3 regions of the Streptomyces sp. NPDC002209 genome follow, and region 2 is predicted to be linked to each of the others. Evidence: predicted binding sites of a transcription regulator. Region 2 holds the regulator's gene; each other region holds the start of a gene.
What was found. Region 2 encodes HrcA, which represses chaperone genes, less so after heat shock. Its sites were predicted from a motif close to TTNGCACTCNGNNNNNCNGAGTGCNAA; they were not measured.
Positions count from the first base shown of each region.

Region 1: groL (chaperonin GroEL) is a predicted target of HrcA. The motif match lies at 4,722-4,748, and genes of this name have one in related genera.
Region 3: groES (co-chaperone GroES) is a predicted target of HrcA. The motif match lies at 3,769-3,795, and genes of this name have one in related genera.

Region 1 is NZ_JBIARX010000013.1:45,205-51,077, reverse strand. It holds gene ACFYXK_RS24295 (S8 family serine peptidase) at 1-775, opposite strand, end outside; gene ACFYXK_RS24290 (protease inhibitor I9 family protein) at 1,155-1,487, shown strand; gene ACFYXK_RS24285 (phosphoribosylanthranilate isomerase) at 1,508-2,107, opposite strand; gene ACFYXK_RS24280 (Uma2 family endonuclease) at 2,246-2,818, shown strand; gene groL (chaperonin GroEL) at 2,904-4,526, opposite strand; gene ACFYXK_RS24270 (cold-shock protein) at 4,870-5,073, opposite strand; gene ACFYXK_RS24265 (MoaD/ThiS family protein) at 5,456-5,734, opposite strand; gene thrC (threonine synthase) at 5,769-5,873, opposite strand, start outside.
Region 2 is NZ_JBIARX010000001.1:749,011-754,883, reverse strand. It holds gene ACFYXK_RS03545 (Uma2 family endonuclease) at 1-126, shown strand, start outside; gene ACFYXK_RS03540 (DUF3097 domain-containing protein) at 133-933, opposite strand; gene ACFYXK_RS03535 (MBL fold metallo-hydrolase) at 962-1,687, opposite strand; gene hrcA (heat-inducible transcriptional repressor HrcA) at 1,837-2,853, shown strand; gene dnaJ (molecular chaperone DnaJ) at 2,854-3,993, shown strand; gene ACFYXK_RS03520 (nitronate monooxygenase) at 4,141-5,232, shown strand; gene ACFYXK_RS03515 (16S rRNA (uracil(1498)-N(3))-methyltransferase) at 5,229-5,873, shown strand, end outside.
Region 3 is NZ_JBIARX010000011.1:164,799-170,671, reverse strand. It holds gene ACFYXK_RS22775 (SDR family NAD(P)-dependent oxidoreductase) at 1-699, shown strand, start outside; gene ACFYXK_RS22770 (ester cyclase) at 805-1,494, shown strand; gene groL (chaperonin GroEL) at 1,576-3,204, opposite strand; gene groES (co-chaperone GroES) at 3,314-3,622, opposite strand; gene ACFYXK_RS22755 (DUF6234 family protein) at 3,909-4,337, shown strand; gene ACFYXK_RS22750 (response regulator transcription factor) at 4,364-5,056, shown strand; gene ACFYXK_RS22745 (sensor histidine kinase) at 5,049-5,873, shown strand, end outside.

The DNA of each region.
Region 1 (5,873 bases), on a different contig from region 2:
CGGCCTCGTTGACGGCGGTCGACTTGTCCCCGCCCAGGGAGGCGTTCAGGACCGCCGGCTGCTTCGCGTTCTTGGCCACCCAGTCCATGCCTGCGATGATCCCCGACCAGGTGCCCTTGCCGTCGCAGCCGAGGACGCGGACGCTGACCAGGTTCGCCTTGCGCGCCACCCCGTACGTCTTGCCGGCGACCGTGCCCGCGACGTGCGTGCCGTGGCCCTGGCAGTCCGCGCCGAGCCGCCCGTCGCCGATGGCGTCGTAGCCGAAGGTGGCGCGCCCGCCGAACTCGTCGTGCGCGTAGTCGATGCCCGTGTCGAGGATGTACGCGGTCACCCCGGCGCCGTTGCCCTCGGTCGAGAAGCTGTTGTCGAGCGGCAGCTCCTTCTGGTCGATCCGGTCCAGGCCCCACGACGCGGACGGCGCCCGCATACCCGGCGTCCTGGTCGGCGTCGGGATGGACTGGACAGCGGCGTCCTCCTCGACCGACTTCACCCCGAGGCTCACCCGCACGATCTGCAACTGGAGCGGGGTCAGCGGAACCGCGAAACCGGTCATCGCCTTCGTGTAGACGAACGTCGGCTTCAGACCCAGCTTCTGCGCGACCTTCGCCGCGTCCTGCCCCTTCTCCAGGGTCACGATGTACTGGCCGGGCACCGCGTTCTCGGCGGTGTGCAGCGGCACCGGGGTCGGTTCCGGGGTGTCGGCGGCAGCCGTGCCGGCCGCGACCGCGGGCACGGTGAGGAGGGCGGCGGCGGCCAGGCGTGCGAGCAGGCGCATGGAAGGAACTCCCTGAAGGGGCGGGACGGAAGTCGGCATGAATGAGCCGCCCCGACCAGGACGAATGCCTCTGCGGGGGCGGCCTTCCCTTCCATCGGTGCCACCCGGGCGCGTCCTGAACCGCCGTGCACCGCCTGGCCGATCGTCCGGTGCCCGCACCCGCACGCCCTGTCGCGCACGCTGCAGAAAGGGTTGTCCCCTTACGCCGTCAAGCCCGTGCCGTGCGAGGTCCCGGCCCGTACGGCCCGCACGCCTCCCGCAAGATCACCCGTATGGCCCGCCCCCACACCAGGGAGCGCACGGCCGGTGCGCCCCCGGTGCCCCCGCCACCCCCGTGGACCTCGTTGACCTGCACCGTTGTACGTGATGGCCTCGCCCCATGCGTACCCGTCTGAGCCGGGCCCTGCCCGCAGCCGTCGCCGTACTGGCCGTCTTCTCCGCCCTGCCCGTGTCGGCGGCCACGGCCGCCGTGCGCGAACCGGTGCCGTACGCGGCCCCCGTCGACCACCCCTCGTACATCGTCACCGTACGCAGGGACCTCGACCCGGCCGACGTGGCGCGGCTGGTCGGCGTCACCCCGGTCCACGTCTACCGCACCGCCCTGCACGGCTTCGCCGCCCGGCTCAACCCCGGCCAGGTCGCGGCCCTCGCCGCACTGCCGGGCGTCGAGACCATCGAGGAGGACGGCACCGCCTCGGCCGGGGTCTCCTAGGCCCTGCCGTCAGCGGCCGGTCAGCCGCGGGCGGCCTCGATGAAGGCGCGGATCAGGTCGGGGGACTTCACGCCGCGCTCCCGCTCCACCCCGCTGGACACGTCCACGCCCCAGGCGCCGGTGGTTCCCACGGCCTCCCGGACGTTCTGCGGGGTCAGCCCGCCGGCCAGCAGCCAATGGCCCTCCGGGGCGGTGAACCCCTCGGAGCCCCAGTTCCACGGCTTGCCGGAGCCGGGGTCGGGCGCGTCGAGCAGCAGCAGGTCCTCCCCGTACTCCCCGCAGCGCTTCACGTGCTCGGCGGTGGCCCGCAGCAGCGTCCGCCCCTCGGCGCGCAGCGCCTCGTAGTACTCCGGGCCCTCGTCGCCGTGCAGCTGGACTCCCCGTACGCCGCTCTCCTCGGTCAGCCGCCGGACCTCCTCGACCGGCTGCCCCCGGAACACCCCGACGGTCAGCACCGAGTCCGGCACCCGCGCCGCGAGCTCGCGCGCCGCGGCGGCGGCGATCGTGCGGGGACTCCCGACGGCGAAGACGAACCCGACGGCATCGGCCCCGGCGGCCACGGCCACGTCGACGTCGTGCGCGGTCTTCAGCCCGCAGATCTTGACGAAGAGATCGCTCATGCCCCCAGTGAACCAAAAGCCGCACGTTCGGTGGTGATCCGTCTCGGCACCCGGGCGCGACCACCCACCCGCCGCTAGCCTGGAACGGGGCTCACGCCCAGTGCACGGCACGCCACGCGGAGGACAACGGTGACGATCATGATCGAACGGGCCACACCGATAGAGCAGGCGGCACCGCCGACGTTCGAGACGCTCCTGCGCACGGTCGAGGAGATGGACACGCCAGACGGCTTCAAAGCCGAGCTCATCCGGGGGAAGATCATCGTGTCACCGTGGTCCAGGCGGCGTTACTACCTCCCCATGCGGGCGCTGCGCGAGCAGCTCGAGGCCCACGCCCCGGACGGTCACGTCGCGGACATTGCGCCGTTCCTCTTCCAGTTCCCTGAAGCCGGTCGCGCCTACGGCCCCGATCTCTATGTGGTCGACGTCTCTGCCTTCAAGGGAGAGGGGAGACACCTGGACGGATCGGAACTCTCGCTGGTGGCCGAGTTCACCTCGGTGTCCACGAAAGACGTGGACTGGCACGAAAAGCTGGACGTCTACGGACAGCTCGTCCCCGTCTACCTCGTCGTCGACATGCAAGCGTCCGAGATCACCTGTTTCTCGGACCCCTCCCCACACGGGTACCAGTTCCGCAAGACGGTGCCCTTCGGTACGCCCCTGCCCGTCCCGGACCCCTTCGGCTTCGAGGTCGACAGCTCGGGCTTCTAAGACGCGTTGAAACGCCCGAGGGCGGCACCCCCCGTGTGGGGAGTGCCGCCCTCGGTCGAAGAACAGCCGATCAGCCAGGGGCCGATCAGAAGTCCATGTCACCGCCCGGCATGCCGCCGCCGGCCGGGGCGCCGGCCTTCTCGGGCTTGTCGGCGATGACGGCCTCGGTCGTCAGGAACAGCGCGGCGATGGACGCGGCGTTCTGCAGGGCAGAGCGCGTGACCTTCGCCGGGTCGATGATGCCCTCGGCGATCATGTCCACGTACTCGCCGGTCGCGGCGTTCAGGCCCCAGCCGACGGTCAGGTTGCGGACCTTCTCCACGACGACGCCACCCTCGAGACCACCGTTGACGGCGATCTGCTTGAGCGGGGCCTCCAGGGCGAGCTTCACGGCGTTGGCGCCGGTCGCCTCGTCACCCGACAGGTCGAGCTTCTCGAAGACCGCGGAGGCCTGGAGCAGGGCCACGCCACCACCGGCGACGATGCCCTCCTCGACGGCAGCCTTCGCGTTGCGGACGGCGTCCTCGATGCGGTGCTTGCGCTCCTTGAGCTCCACCTCGGTCGCGGCGCCGGCCTTGATGACGGCCACGCCGCCGGCCAGCTTCGCGAGGCGCTCCTGGAGCTTCTCGCGGTCGTAGTCCGAGTCGGAGTTCTCGATCTCGGCACGGATCTGGTTGACGCGACCCTGGACCTGGTCGCTGTCACCGGCACCGTCGACGATCGTGGTCTCGTCCTTGGAGATGACGACCTTGCGGGCGCGGCCGAGCAGGTCGAGGCCCGCGTTCTCGAGCTTGAGGCCGACCTCCTCGGAGATGACCGTGCCGCCCGTGAGGATGGCGATGTCGCCGAGCATGGCCTTGCGGCGGTCGCCGAAGCCCGGGGCCTTGACGGCGACGGACTTGAAGGTGCCGCGGATCTTGTTGACGACCAGGGTCGACAGGGCCTCGCCCTCGACGTCCTCGGCGATGATCAGCAGCGGCTTGCCGGACTGCATGACCTTCTCGAGCAGCGGAAGGAGGTCCTTCACGTTGCCGATCTTGGAGTTGACGATGAGGATGTACGGGTCGTCCAGGGACGCCTCCATACGCTCCATGTCGGTGGCGAAGTACGCCGAGATGTAGCCCTTGTCGAAGCGCATGCCCTCGGTGAGCTCGAGCTCCAGACCGAAGGTCTGGGACTCCTCGACGGTGATGACGCCTTCCTTGCCGACCTTGTCCATGGCCTCGGCGATGAGCTCGCCGATCTGGGTGTCGGCGGCGGAGATGGAGGCCGTGGAAGCGATCTGCTCCTTGGTCTCGACATCCTTCGCCTGCTCGAGCAGGGCGCCGGAGACGGCCTCGACGGCCTTCTCGATGCCGCGCTTGAGGGCCATCGGGTTGGCACCGGCGGCCACGTTGCGCAGGCCCTCGCGGACGAGCGCCTGGGCGAGAACGGTGGCGGTGGTCGTACCGTCGCCGGCGACGTCGTCCGTCTTCTTGGCGACTTCCTTGACCAGCTCGGCGCCGATCTTCTCGTACGGGTCCTCGAGCTCGATCTCCTTGGCGATGGAGACACCATCGTTGGTGATCGTGGGGGCGCCCCACTTCTTCTCAAGGACGACGTTGCGACCCTTGGGGCCAAGGGTGACCTTGACGGCGTCGGCGAGCTGGTTCATCCCGCGCTCGAGACCGCGCCGGGCCTCCTCGTCGAACGCAATGATCTTGGCCATCTGAAGTGGTCCTCCAGGACTGGGGTTCCCCCTGCGCCGCCGGCGCGAGGGGAGGGTTGGATTGCTCCGGACCGCGCCCGCGCCCGCGACGGACGGCCTGCGTGCCCGGCGGTTCCTTCCCGCCGGACCCTGCGGGCCTCACCGACCCGGTCCTGTGTAGTAGCACTCTCAGCAGGAGAGTGCTAACGCCAATGATTAGCACTCGACCCCCGAGAGTGCAAGCGGCTTCGGGAACGCCGGGCCGGCTCCCGCACCGGCGCCCGGACATGCGTCGAGGGCCCACATCCCTCCTCAAGGATGTGGACCCTCGTGCGTCATGCGTCGGTGGTCGATCGCGCCGGGGCTAGACGGCGAGCTTGACCATGTCCGCCTGCGGACCCTTCTGGCCCTGCGAGATCTCGAACTCGACCCGCTGACCCTCTTCAAGGGTGCGGTACCCGTCCATCTGGATGGCGCTGTAGTGGACGAACACATCCGCACCACCGTCGACCGCGATGAAGCCGTAGCCCTTCTCCGCGTTGAACCACTTGACGGTGCCCTGAGCCATGCCTAACTCCCCTATTACTGGCCCTTGCGCAGGACCGCACTTCGCGGTCCCGGGTCAGAACTTGCGCCGGAACGCCTCGACCGGGGCTGAATGTATCTGCACCGCTGCTGTCTGCAACAGGTCAATCCGACGAGAAATCTGGACACGGGGATACATTGAAATAGAGTGAAAATTTGGCATATTGGCGGGCAACTCGGACCCGGCATATCTCGCCAAAGCCCCATACCGCGCTTGCATATTGACTCAATGTCAACCCTCACACGACCCGCTCATATGCGGCGGGCAAGTCCAGCGGAGGGGACTTCCCCAACCCTACCGCGCCCAACCAAGCAGAATTACCCCCTCCGCTTTTACCGGAGGGGGTAATTCAGGGGTTCTTGCGTCAGCAGCCGCCCGCGACGGCGGGAATGATCGAGACGCCCGCGCCGTCCGGCGTCACGGCGTCCAGGCCGCCCTCGAAGCGCACGTCGTCGTCGTTGACGTAGACGTTCACGAAGCGGCGCAGCTTGCCCTGGTCGTCCAGGACGCGCGCGGCGATGCCCGGGTGGTTCTCCTCCAGGGAGGCGATGACCTCGGAGAGCTTCGCGCCCTCGGCGGTGACCTCGGCCTGGCCGCCGGTGTAGGTGCGCAGGATGGTGGGGATGCGGACGTTGACGCTCATGGCGCTACTGCCTTTCCGGGTGTCGGGGGGGAGATCAGACCAGGCCGGCGGCGCGGAACGCGTCCAGGCTGGGGCGGATGGTGGCGGTCTGCCCGCTGTCCGCGGCCACCGCCTCCAGGGTCTTGAGGCCGTCACCGGT
Region 2 (5,873 bases):
GAACCTTTCGGTACCGGAGAAGAGGCCGACTACAGGACTGAGCGGACCAGCAAGTTCGGTGAGCCGCTACCGCTTGACGTCCTTGGTGTCACGATCGACACCACGGAGTTCGGCACGTTGCCGTAGCCCGTGTCACGGGGCCGTGACGAAGTCGATCAGTTCCTCCACGCGGCCCAGCAGGACCGGCTCCAGGTCCTTGTAGGACGTCACGCGGGACAGGATGTGCTGCCAGGCGGCCCCGGTGTTCTCCGGCCAGCCCAGCGCCCTGCAGACGCCCGTCTTCCAGTCCTGGCCGCGCGGGACCACCGGCCACGCCCCGATGCCCAGCGCGGACGGCTTCACCGCCTGCCAGACGTCCACGTACGGGTGGCCGACGATCAGGACGTCCGACGACGTCACCGACGCCGCGATACGGGACTCCTTCGAGCCCGGGACCAGGTGGTCCACCAGGATCCCCAGGCGGGCGTCCGGGGCCGGGGCGAAGTCCGCCACGATGGCGGGGAGGTCGTCGATGCCCTCCAGGTACTCCACCACCACGCCCTCGATCCGCAGGTCGTCGCCCCAGACCCGCTCCACCAGCTCGGCGTCGTGCCGGCCCTCCACGTAGATCCGGCCCGCCCGGGCCACCCGGGCCCGGGCGCCCGGGACGGCGATCGAGCCGGAGGCCGTGCGCAACGGGCCCGCAGGGGCCCGTGAGGGGCGGGTCAGGGTCACCACGGCGCCCTCCAGCAGGAACCCCCGCGGCTCCAGCGGGAAGACCCGGCGCCTGCCGAAGCGGTCCTCCAGGGTCACCGTGCCCGCCTCGCAGGCCACCACCGCTCCGCAGAAGTCCGTACCGGCCACCTCGACCACCAGGTCCGGTTCGGCCGCCACCTCCGGTACGGCCTTGGGGCGCTTCCACTGCGGGGTCAGGTCGGGGGAGTACTCACGCATCCGGCCGACACTAGGAGAGGCGCGCCGATCACGCCTCCGACACGCCGAAACGGGCGGCCAGTGTGGCGCGTTGCGCACGCACGAAGCCCGCGTCGACCACCGCTCCGTGACCCGGCACGTACAGTGCGTCCTCCCCGCCCAGCGACAACAGCCGGTCCAGCGCGGCCGGCCACTGCGCCGGCAGCGCGTCGCTGCCCGCCTGCGGCTCGCCCGACTCCTCGACGAGGTCCCCGCAGAACACCGTCTCGCGCTCGCCCGGGACGAAGACGGCCAGGTCGTGCGGGGTGTGCCCGGGCCCGACGTTGGCCAGCAGCACCTGCACCCCGCCCAGCTCCAGCGTCCATTCGCCCGACACGGAATGCCTCGGCACCACCAGCAGGTCCACCGCCTCGGCGGCCTCGGCCTCCGCGAGCCCCTGCAGGACCGCACCGACGCGAAGCTCCTCCCGGCCCGTCGACAGCTCCGCGTCCAGCCCGACCGCTCCGTACACCTCGGCCCCGGCGAACGCCGCGGCGCCCAGTACGTGATCGAAATGACCGTGCGTGAATGCGATATGCGTCACGCGCCGGCCGGTCAGCCGCTCCACCTCGGCCCGCAGCTGTGTGCCTTCGCGTACGCACGAACCCGGGTCGATCAGGAGCACCGACTCGTCCCCCACCACCAGTCCCACGGTGCAGTCCCACACCGGGAGCCGTCGCCGTCCGGTCCGCCCGGTCAGCCGCTCCCAGCCCGCCTCTTCCCAATGCACGTCCATGCCGCGACGCTACCCTGGCGGGCCTCCCTTGCCAGGGTCTTAGTACCCGGCCGTACACTGAGCGGGGGATCTCTGGCACTCGAACGATCAGAGTGCCAGTCGACAGGCAACGACCAAGACAACGGACCAGAGCTGGAGGTGTGCGCGCGATGCTCAGCGAACGCAGACTCGAAGTGCTGCGCGCCATCGTCCAGGACTACGTCGGGACGGAGGAGCCGGTCGGCTCCAAGGCGCTCACCGAGCGGCACCGGCTCGGCGTCTCGCCCGCCACCGTGCGCAACGACATGGCCGTGCTGGAGGAGGAGGGCTACATCGCGCAGCCCCACACCAGCGCCGGCCGGATTCCCACGGACAAGGGCTACCGGCTCTTCGTCGACAGGCTGGCGGGGGTCAAGCCGCTGTCGACGCCCGAGCGCCGGGCCATCCAGAACTTCCTCGACGGGGCCGTCGACCTCGACGACGTGGTCGGCCGCACGGTGCGGCTGCTCGCGCAGCTCACCCGTCAGGTCGCCGTCGTCCAGTACCCGAGCCTGACCCGGTCGACGGTCCGCCACGTCGAGCTGCTGTCGCTCGCTCCGGCCCGGCTCATGCTCGTGCTGATCACCGATACAGGACGGGTCGAGCAGCGGCTCGTGGACTGCCAGACTCCGTTCGGCGAGACCTCGCTCGCCGATCTGCGGGCACGGCTCAACAGCCGGGTCGTCGGCCGCCGGTTCACGGACGTGCCGCAGCTCGTGCAGGACCTGCCGGAGTCGTTCGAGCCGGATGACCGCAGCACGGTGTCGACCGTGCTCGCGACCCTGCTGGAGACGCTGGTCGAGGAGGCCGAGGAGCGGCTGATGATCGGCGGGACCGCCAATCTCACGCGCTTCGGACACGATTTTCCCCTGACGATCAGGCCGGTGCTCGAGGCGCTGGAGGAGCAGGTCGTGCTCCTCAAGCTGCTCGGCGAGGCCAACGAGTCGGGAATGGCCGTAAGGATCGGGCATGAGAATGCCTACGAGGGACTGAACTCCACGTCCGTCGTCTCGGTCGGCTACGGTTCGGGCGGCGAAACTGTCGCCAAACTCGGCGTGGTCGGACCGACCCGCATGGACTACCCCGGAACGATGGGAGCGGTACGCGCAGTGGCACGTTACGTCGGACAGATCCTGGCGGAGTCGTAAGTGGCCACGGACTACTACGCCGTTCTCGGCGTGCGCCGCGACGCATCGCAGGACGAGATCAAGAAGGCCTTCCGCCGCCTCGCGCGTGAACTCCACCCGGACGTGAATCCGGACCCGAAGACGCAGGAGCGCTTCAAGGAGATCAACGCGGCCTACGAGGTGCTCTCGGACCCGCAGAAGAAGCAGGTCTACGACCTCGGCGGCGACCCGCTGTCCTCCTCGGGCGGCGGCGGAGGCGCGGGCGGCTTCGGTGCGGGCGGCTTCGGCAACTTCTCCGACATCATGGACGCCTTCTTCGGCCAGGCCTCGCAGCGCGGACCGCGCTCGCGGACCCGCCGCGGCCAGGACGCCATGATCCGCCTCGACCTGGAGCTGGACGAGGCGGCCTTCGGCACGACCAAGGACATCCAGGTCGACACGGCCGTCGTCTGCACCACCTGCTCCGGTGAGGGTGCCGCCCCCGGCACCTCGGCGCAGACGTGTGACATGTGCCGTGGCCGCGGTGAGGTCTCGCAGGTCACCCGGTCCTTCCTGGGCCAGGTCATGACCTCGCGCCCCTGCCCCCAGTGCCAGGGCTTCGGCACCGTGGTCCCGACCCCGTGCCCCGAGTGCGCGGGCGACGGCCGGGTCCGCTCCCGCCGCAGCCTCACGGTCAAGATCCCGGCGGGTGTCGAGAACGGCACCCGGATCCAGCTCGCGGGCGAGGGCGAGGTCGGCCCCGGCGGCGGCCCCGCCGGCGACCTGTACGTGGAGATCCACGAGCTGTCGCACCCGACCTTCCAGCGGCGCGGGGACGACCTGCACTGCACGGTGACCATCCCCATGACGGCCGCGGCCCTCGGCACCAAGTGCCCGCTGGAGACGCTGGACGGCATGGAGGAGATCGACATCCGCCCCGGCACCGGGTCGGGCCAGTCGATCCCGCTGCACGGGCGCGGCGTCACGCACCTGCGCGGCGGCGGCCGCGGCGACCTGATCGTCCACGTCGAGGTCACCACCCCGGGCAAGCTGGACGCCCAGCAGGAGGAGCTGCTGCGCCAGCTCGCCAAGCTGCGCGGCGAGGAGCGGCCCATGGGCCAGTTCGCGCCGGGTCAGCAGGGCCTGTTCAGCCGCTTGAAGGACGCCTTCAACGGCCGCTGACCGGCCCGCGAGCACGCGCACGAGCCCGGTCCGGGGACGCCCCGGACCGGGCTCGGCGCATGGATCCGGACGCGCCCGGCGGAGCGGACTATGCCAGGCGAATGCGGTGATTCGGCCCGGTGGTCGGGACGTGGCACGATGCAGTGCATGTCCTCCGCACCGAACGGTCTCTCCCCTTACCCGATCGTGCAGGCTCCCATGGCGGGCGGCGCCTCCTGTCCGCCGCTCGCCGCCGCCGTGTGCGAGGCGGGCGGGCTGGGCTTCCTGGCCGGCGGCTACAAGACCGCCGACGGCATGTACCAGGAGATCAAACGGCTGCGCGCGCTCACCCGGCGCCCGTTCGGCGTGAACCTCTTCATGCCGCAGACCGGCTACGTGGACCCGGCCGCCGTGGAGGCGTACCGCGGGCAGCTGGCCGGCGAGGCCAGCTGGTACGAGATCTCCCTGGCCGACGAGGACATCATCGGCACCAGCGACGACGGCTACGACGCCAAGCTCGCGATCCTCCTCGAAGACCCCGTTCCCGTCGTCTCGTTCACCTTCGGCTGCCCCACGCCCGTGGTCCTCGCCGCCCTGCGCAAGGCGGGCACGTACTCGGTCGTCACCGTCACCTCGGTCGACGAGGCCCGCGCCGCACAGGCCGCGGGGGCCGACTGCGTCTGCGTCCAGGGCGTGGAGGCCGGCGGCCACCAGGGCACACACCGCGACGACCCGCAGGCCGACGGCACGGCGGGCGTGGGCCTGCTCGCGCTCGTGGCGCAGGTACGGGAGGCCGTGGGCCTCCCGATCATCGCCGCGGGCGGTCTGATGCGCGGCTCGCAGATCGCGGCGCTGCTGGCGGCGGGCGCGGAGGCGGCGCAGCTCGGCACCGCGTTCCTGGCCTGCCCCGAGTCGGGCGCGCACCCGCTGCACAAGAAGGCGCTGACGGACCCCCTGTTCGCCCACACGGAGCTGACCAGGGCGTTCTCGGGGCGGCCGGCCCGGGGCCTGGTGAACCGGTTCATGCGGGAGCACGGGCCGTACGCCCCGGCCGCCTACCCGCAGATCCACCACATGACCGCCGGACTGCGCAAGGCCGCCGCCGCGGCCGGGGACCCGCAGGGCATGGCCCTGTGGGCGGGCCAGGGACACCGGCTGGCGCGGGCCCTGCCCGCGGGGGAGCTGGTGGAGGTGCTGGCGGCCGAACTGGCCGAGGCCCAGAGCGCGTTGAAGGCAATGCAGAAGAGGAGTACGTCATGACCGCCCCCGTGTTCGTGGTCGAAGAGGTCCCCGCGGGGCCGGAGTTCGTGCTCGACGGCCCGGAGGGCCGGCACGCGGTCTCCGTGAAACGGCTGAACCCGGGTGAGGACGTGGTCCTCACCGACGGGCGCGGTCACTGGACGGAAGGCGTGGTCAAGGCCGCCGAGGGCAAGGACCGGCTGCTCCTCACCGACCTGCACACGATCCAGGAGGAGCCGGAGCCGGCCGTCCGGATCACGGTCGTCCAGGCCCTGCCCAAGGGCGACCGCGGCGAGCTCGCCGTCGAGACCATGACCGAGACCGGCGTGGACGCGATCGTCCCCTGGCAGGCCTCGCGCTGCATCACCCAGTGGCGCGGCGACCGCGGAGCCAAGTCCCTGGCCAAGTGGCGGGCCACGGCCCGGGAGGCGGGCAAGCAGTCCCGCCGGGTCCGCTTCCCCGAGGTGGCCGAGGCCATGTCCACGAAGCAGGTCGCGGCGCTGCTGGCCGGCGCCGACCTGGCGATGGTCCTCCACGAGGACCGGGACGCGCCCTCGGGGGCCTTGGCCACGGCCGAGCTCCCGGCCGGGGGCTCGATCGTCCTGGTCGTCGGACCGGAGGGCGGGGTCTCCCCGGAGGAGCTGGCCGTCTTCGCGGAAGCC
Region 3 (5,873 bases), on a different contig from region 2:
CACAACCTCGTACTGGTGGCCCGCGACACGAAGCGGCTCGGCGAGCAGGCCACCGAGCTGCACGACCGGCACGGCATCGAGGCCGAGGTGCTGACCGCCGACCTGTCCACCGACGAGGGCATCGCGGCGGTCGAACAGCGCCTGGGCGACCGTACGCACCCGGTGGACCTGCTGGTCAACAACGCGGGCTTCGGCAACAAGGGCCGCTACCTCGAGGTCTCCATGGCCGACGAGCTGACCATGCTGAAGGTGCACATCGAGGCCGTTCTGCGGCTGACCTCGGCGGCCACCGCTTCGATGCGTTCGCGCGGCCGCGGCGGCGTCATCAACGTGGCCTCGGTGGCGGCCTTCGTGCCGCGCGGCACGTACGGGGCCAGCAAGGCCTGGGTCGTGCAGTTCACCCAGGGCGCGGCGAGGGACCTGGCGGGATCCGGCGTACGGCTGATGGCGCTGTGCCCCGGATTCGTACGGACGGAGTTCCACCAGCGCGCCGGCATGGGCACGGACAACATCCCCAACTGGATGTGGCTGGACGCGGACAAGCTGGTGGCCTCGGCCCTGGACGACCTGGCGCGCGGCAAGACCGTCTCGATCCCGGACCCGCGGTACAAGGCGCTGATGGGCCTGGTGAAGCTGACGCCGCGCGGGCTGCTGGGCGGGGTGTCCTCGCGTACGGGCCGCAAGTACGGCCCCCAGTAGTCCGAGTGACCGCCGAGTGACTTACGGGTAGGCCGGTCCGGAAAACCGGCCGACCGGGTGAAATCTCCCTAAACTGGACGTGTCCGATCCAGCCCGGGAGACGCCATGACATTCGTACAAATAGTCGATTACGAGACCAGCAGGCCCGAGGCCGTCAACGAGGTCTTCGACCGGTACCTGGCGCAGACGCAGGGCAAGCGCACCGTGTCCCACACCATGGTGGGCAGGGACCGCGAATCCGACACGCACTTCGTCGACGTCGTCGAATTCCCGTCGTACGAAGAGGCCATGAAGAACTCTCATCTCCAGGAGACGGACAAGATGTTCCAGGAGATGGTGGCCCTCTGCGACGGGATGCCCCGGTTCACCAACCTTGACGTCATCCGCGACGAGCACCTCAACACCCTGATCGCGAACCGCATGTTCGACGAGCTCGCGATGAAGGGCGACCTGTCCACCGCCGACGAGATCTTCGCGTCGGACTACCACGACCACGACATCTCCAACCCCACGGACAAGATGGGCCCCGAAGGCATGCGCGAGGACGTGCAGATGTGGCGCAGCGCCTTCGACTTCACCTTCACGCGGGACGCCCAGATGGCGCAGGACGACTACATCACCACCCTGTGGACCTGGACCGGTACGCACAAGGGCGAGTTCATGGGGATCGCCCCGACCGGCAAGACCTGCACGATGACCGGTACGACGGTCTTCCGCTGCGAGGGCGGAAAGATCAAGGAAGGCTGGTGGCACTACGACGCCATGCGCCTGATGAAGGATCTCGGCGCGATGTAGTGGCCCCCGGTCACGGAAAAGGCCCCGGTCACCGCCGCGTTGACGGCGGGACCGGGGCCTTTTCGCTGGCTACTCAGCGCGTCAGTGGCTGTGGCCGTGACCGTGACCGTGACCGGCGTCGCCCTCGTCCTCGGCCGGCTTCTCGACGACCAGGGTCTCGGTCGTGAGCAGCAGGGAGGCGATGGAAGCGGCGTTCTCCAGCGCGGAGCGCGTGACCTTGACCGGGTCGATGACGCCGGCCTTGACCAGGTCGCCGTACTCGCCGGTGGCGGCGTTGAAGCCCTGGCCCTTGTCGAGCTCGGCGACCTTCGAGGTGATGACGTAGCCCTCGAGGCCGGCGTTCTCGGCGATCCAGCGCAGCGGCTCGACGGCGGCGCGGCGGACGACCGCGACACCCGTGCCCTCGTCGCCGGTCAGACCCAGGTTGTCCTCGAGCACCTTCACGGCGTGGACGAGCGCGGAGCCACCGCCGGAGACGATGCCCTCCTCGACCGCGGCGCGGGTCGCCGAGATGGCGTCCTCGAGACGGTGCTTCTTCTCCTTGAGCTCCACCTCGGTGGCGGCGCCGACCTTGATGACGCAGACGCCGCCGGCGAGCTTCGCCAGGCGCTCCTGCAGCTTCTCGCGGTCCCAGTCCGAGTCCGTGGACTCGATCTCGGCCTTGATCTGGTTGACGCGGCCGAGGACCTCGTCGGAGCTGCCGGCACCGTCGACGATCGTGGTGTCGTCCTTGGAGATGGTCACGCGGCGCGCGGAACCGAGGACGTCCAGACCGGCCTGGTCGAGCTTGAGGCCGACCTCCTCGGCGATGACGGTGGCACCGGTGAGGGTGGCCATGTCCTGGAGCATCGCCTTGCGGCGGTCACCGAAGCCGGGGGCCTTGACGGCGACCGCGTTGAAGGTGCCGCGGATCTTGTTGACGACGAGGGTGGAGAGCGCCTCGCCCTCGACGTCCTCGGCGATGATCAGCAGCGGGCGGGAGCCGCCGGCCTGGATGACCTTCTCGAGCAGGGGCAGGAGGTCCTGGATGGACGAGATCTTGCCCTGGTTGATCAGGATGTACGGGTCGTCGAGGACGGCCTCCATACGCTCCTGGTCGGTGACCATGTACGGCGAGAGGTAGCCCTTGTCGAAGGCCATGCCCTCGGTGAACTCCAGCTCCAGGCCGAAGGCGTTGGACTCCTCGACGGTGATGACACCGTCCTTGCCGACCTTGTCCATCGCCTCGGCGATGAGCTCGCCGACCTGCTGGTCCTGCGCGGAGAGCGCGGCCACGGCGGCGATGTCGGACTTGTCCTCGATCGGGCGGGCGGTCGCGAGGAGCTCCTCGGACACGGCCTTGACCGCGGCGTCGATGCCCTTCTTCAGGGCGGCCGGGGAGGCACCCGCGGCGACGTTGCGCAGACCCTCGCGGACCAGCGCCTGGGCCAGCACGGTGGCGGTGGTGGTGCCGTCACCCGCGATGTCGTTGGTCTTGGTCGCCACCTCCTTCACGAGCTGCGCGCCCAGGTTCTCGTACGGGTCGTCCAGCTCGACCTCGCGGGCGATGGTGACACCGTCGTTGGTGATGGTGGGGGCGCCGAACTTCTTGTCGATGACGACGTTGCGGCCCTTGGGGCCGATCGTCACCTTGACCGTGTCGGCAAGCTTGTTGACGCCGCGCTCGAGGGCGCGACGGGCGTCCTCGTCGAACTTCAGGATCTTCGCCATGGGAGCGGTTCAGCCCTCTCGAAAACTCGGGTTTAACGAACTACGCCCCTTGCCGCCCGGCAATCAGCGGGGTGACCAGGGGCGCAGCTCAAAGCAATGCTTCGGTGAATTACTTCTCGATGATCGCGAGCACGTCGCGAGCCGAGAGGACGAGGTACTCCTCGCCGCTGTACTTCACTTCGGTGCCGCCGTACTTGCTGTACAGCACGATGTCGCCGACGCTGACGTCCAGCGGGAGACGCTGGCCGTCCTCGAAGCGACCCGGGCCCACGGCGAGGACGACGCCCTCCTGGGGCTTCTCCTTCGCGGTGTCCGGGATGACCAGGCCGGAAGCCGTGGTCTGCTCGGCGTCGAGCGGCTGGACCACGATGCGGTCCTCGAGCGGCTTGATGGCAACCTTGGAGCTGGTGGTCGTCACGATCCGACCTCCCCCTTCGGAGATCTCACGGGGCTAACTGTCTGAGGTGGCGACCAGGTGGATCCGTCGTCGCGGGTGCCGGACCTGCCCGTCGCTGTGTTGGCACTCACCGGTGGCGAGTGCCAGGTGCGAGACTATTCCGGCGATTAGCACTCGGTCAAGCGGAGTGCCAATTCAGCCTCCGCGCGGCGTCACCGTCCGGCCGGGCCGCATCGCGGGATGCGGGGCCCGGGCATGAGTACCCGTACTCAGGTGCAGGCTGTGCCCCCGGGGCGACACTGCGGCCATGACGACACCCACACGCGACAGGCGCACCGGATCCGACTGGGGCGCGGACATCGCCACGGCCCTGCTGCTGACCGTACTGGAGGCCTTCGCCCTCGCCATCGGCCTCTACGTGGCGGTGATGGCCGCCTGGGACGCCGAGGGCAACGGCGGCGGCGACCATACGGCCCTGACCGTGCTGCTGGGCGGACTCCTCCTGGCCGCCTTGGCCATCGGGGTCGTCTCGGGCCGCGCCTTCCGCCGCAGCGCGCCCGTCACCGGATGCGTCCAGGCACTGGCGTGTGCGGCCGTGCTCGTGGGCGCCGCCGCCCTGGCCTACCAGGGCCGCGCCGAGCTACGGCCGGATCCGCCCGCGCCCTCGTCCCCGTACAGCGGCACGTACGGGCAGTGCTTCAGCGGCGGCGACAACCACGAGTGCCCGGCCGGTTGACGTGGCCGGTATGTGACGCTTGGGGCGTGCGCATCCTCGTGGTCGAAGACGAAGAAGGCCTCGCCGAGTCCCTGCGGCGCGGCCTGTGTGCCGACGGCCACTGGGTCGACACCGCCCACGACGGCCACCGCGGCCTGGAGCTCGCCCGCACCCGCTCGTACGACGCCGTCCTGCTCGACCTGATGCTGCCCGGCCTCAGCGGCTACGAGATCTGCTCCCGCATACGGGCCGACGGCGACCTCACGCCCGTCCTCATGCTGACCGCCAAGGACGGCGAGTACGACGAGGCCGAAGGCCTCGACTCCGGCGCCGACGACTACCTCACCAAGCCGTTCTCGTTCGTGGTCCTGGCCGCCCGCCTGCGCGCCCTCGCCCGACGCGCGGCCACGGCAACGGCCTCCGCCGGGGGCGCCGGCACGCTCCAGGCCGGCGACCTCGTCCTCGACCCCGCCGGCCGCCGCTGCCGCCGCGGTGCGCAGGACATCGAGCTCACCGCCCGCGAGATCGGCGTGCTCGCCTGCCTGATGGAGCAGCCAGGTCTGGCCGTCGCCAAGCAGGACATCCTGGACCAGGTCTGGGACACCCCGCACGCCATCGACCCGAACATCGTCGAGGTGTACGTCTCCTCGCTGCGCAAGAAGATCGACGCCCCGTTCGGCCGCCGCTCGATCCGCACCGTCCACCGCACCGGCTACCGGATGGCACCGGACGGTGGCTAGGACCGGCCCTTCGAAGAGGACCGGTCCCGGGCCGCTCCGGCGCCGCGCCGCCGCGGCCGCCGCCCTCGCGATGGCCGCGGTCCTGGCCGTCGGCGGGCTGTGGCTGTACACCCTGCTGCGGACCAACCTCCTCGACAACACCACCAACCGCACCGAGCTGGCCGCCCGCAAGGCCGCCGCCCAGCTCGACGGCCGCGCCCCGCCGCCCGGCGGCCGGCTGCCCGCGCCGGAGAGCGGGGTGGACCTGGTCCTCGTACGGGACGCGCAGGGGCGGACCGTCGCCTCCACCGGGGACCTCGGGGACACCCCCGACCTCGGCGGCCTGCGCCCGCCGGCATCGGGGGCATCGGGTGCATCCGGTGAGGACTCCCGGTCGGCGGTGCTCCCGCCCGCGCGCCCCGGCGCGGAACGGCGCGCGGTGGTCGTGGTGGATGCGCCGGGCGGGCACGAGGTGTACGCCGTCACCGTGCTCGGCGACGTGGACGACGCGACCCGGGCCATCGCCCTCGGCCTGCTGGCCGGCGCGCCCCCGCTGATCGGCTTCGCGGCGGCCCTGGCCTGGTGGGTGACGGGCCATGCGCTGCGGCCGGTCGCCGCGATCCGGACCGGGCTGGCGGCGGTCACGGCCAGCGAGCTGGACCGGCGGGTTCCGGATCCGGGCGGGGCGGACGAGATCGCGGAGCTGGCCCGGACCGTCAACGACACGCTCGACCGGCTGGAGCGGTCCGACGCGCGGCAGCGGCAGTTCACCGCCGACGCCTCGCACGAGCTGCGCAATCCGCTGGCCGCGGTCCGGTCCCGGCTGGAGGTGGCCCTG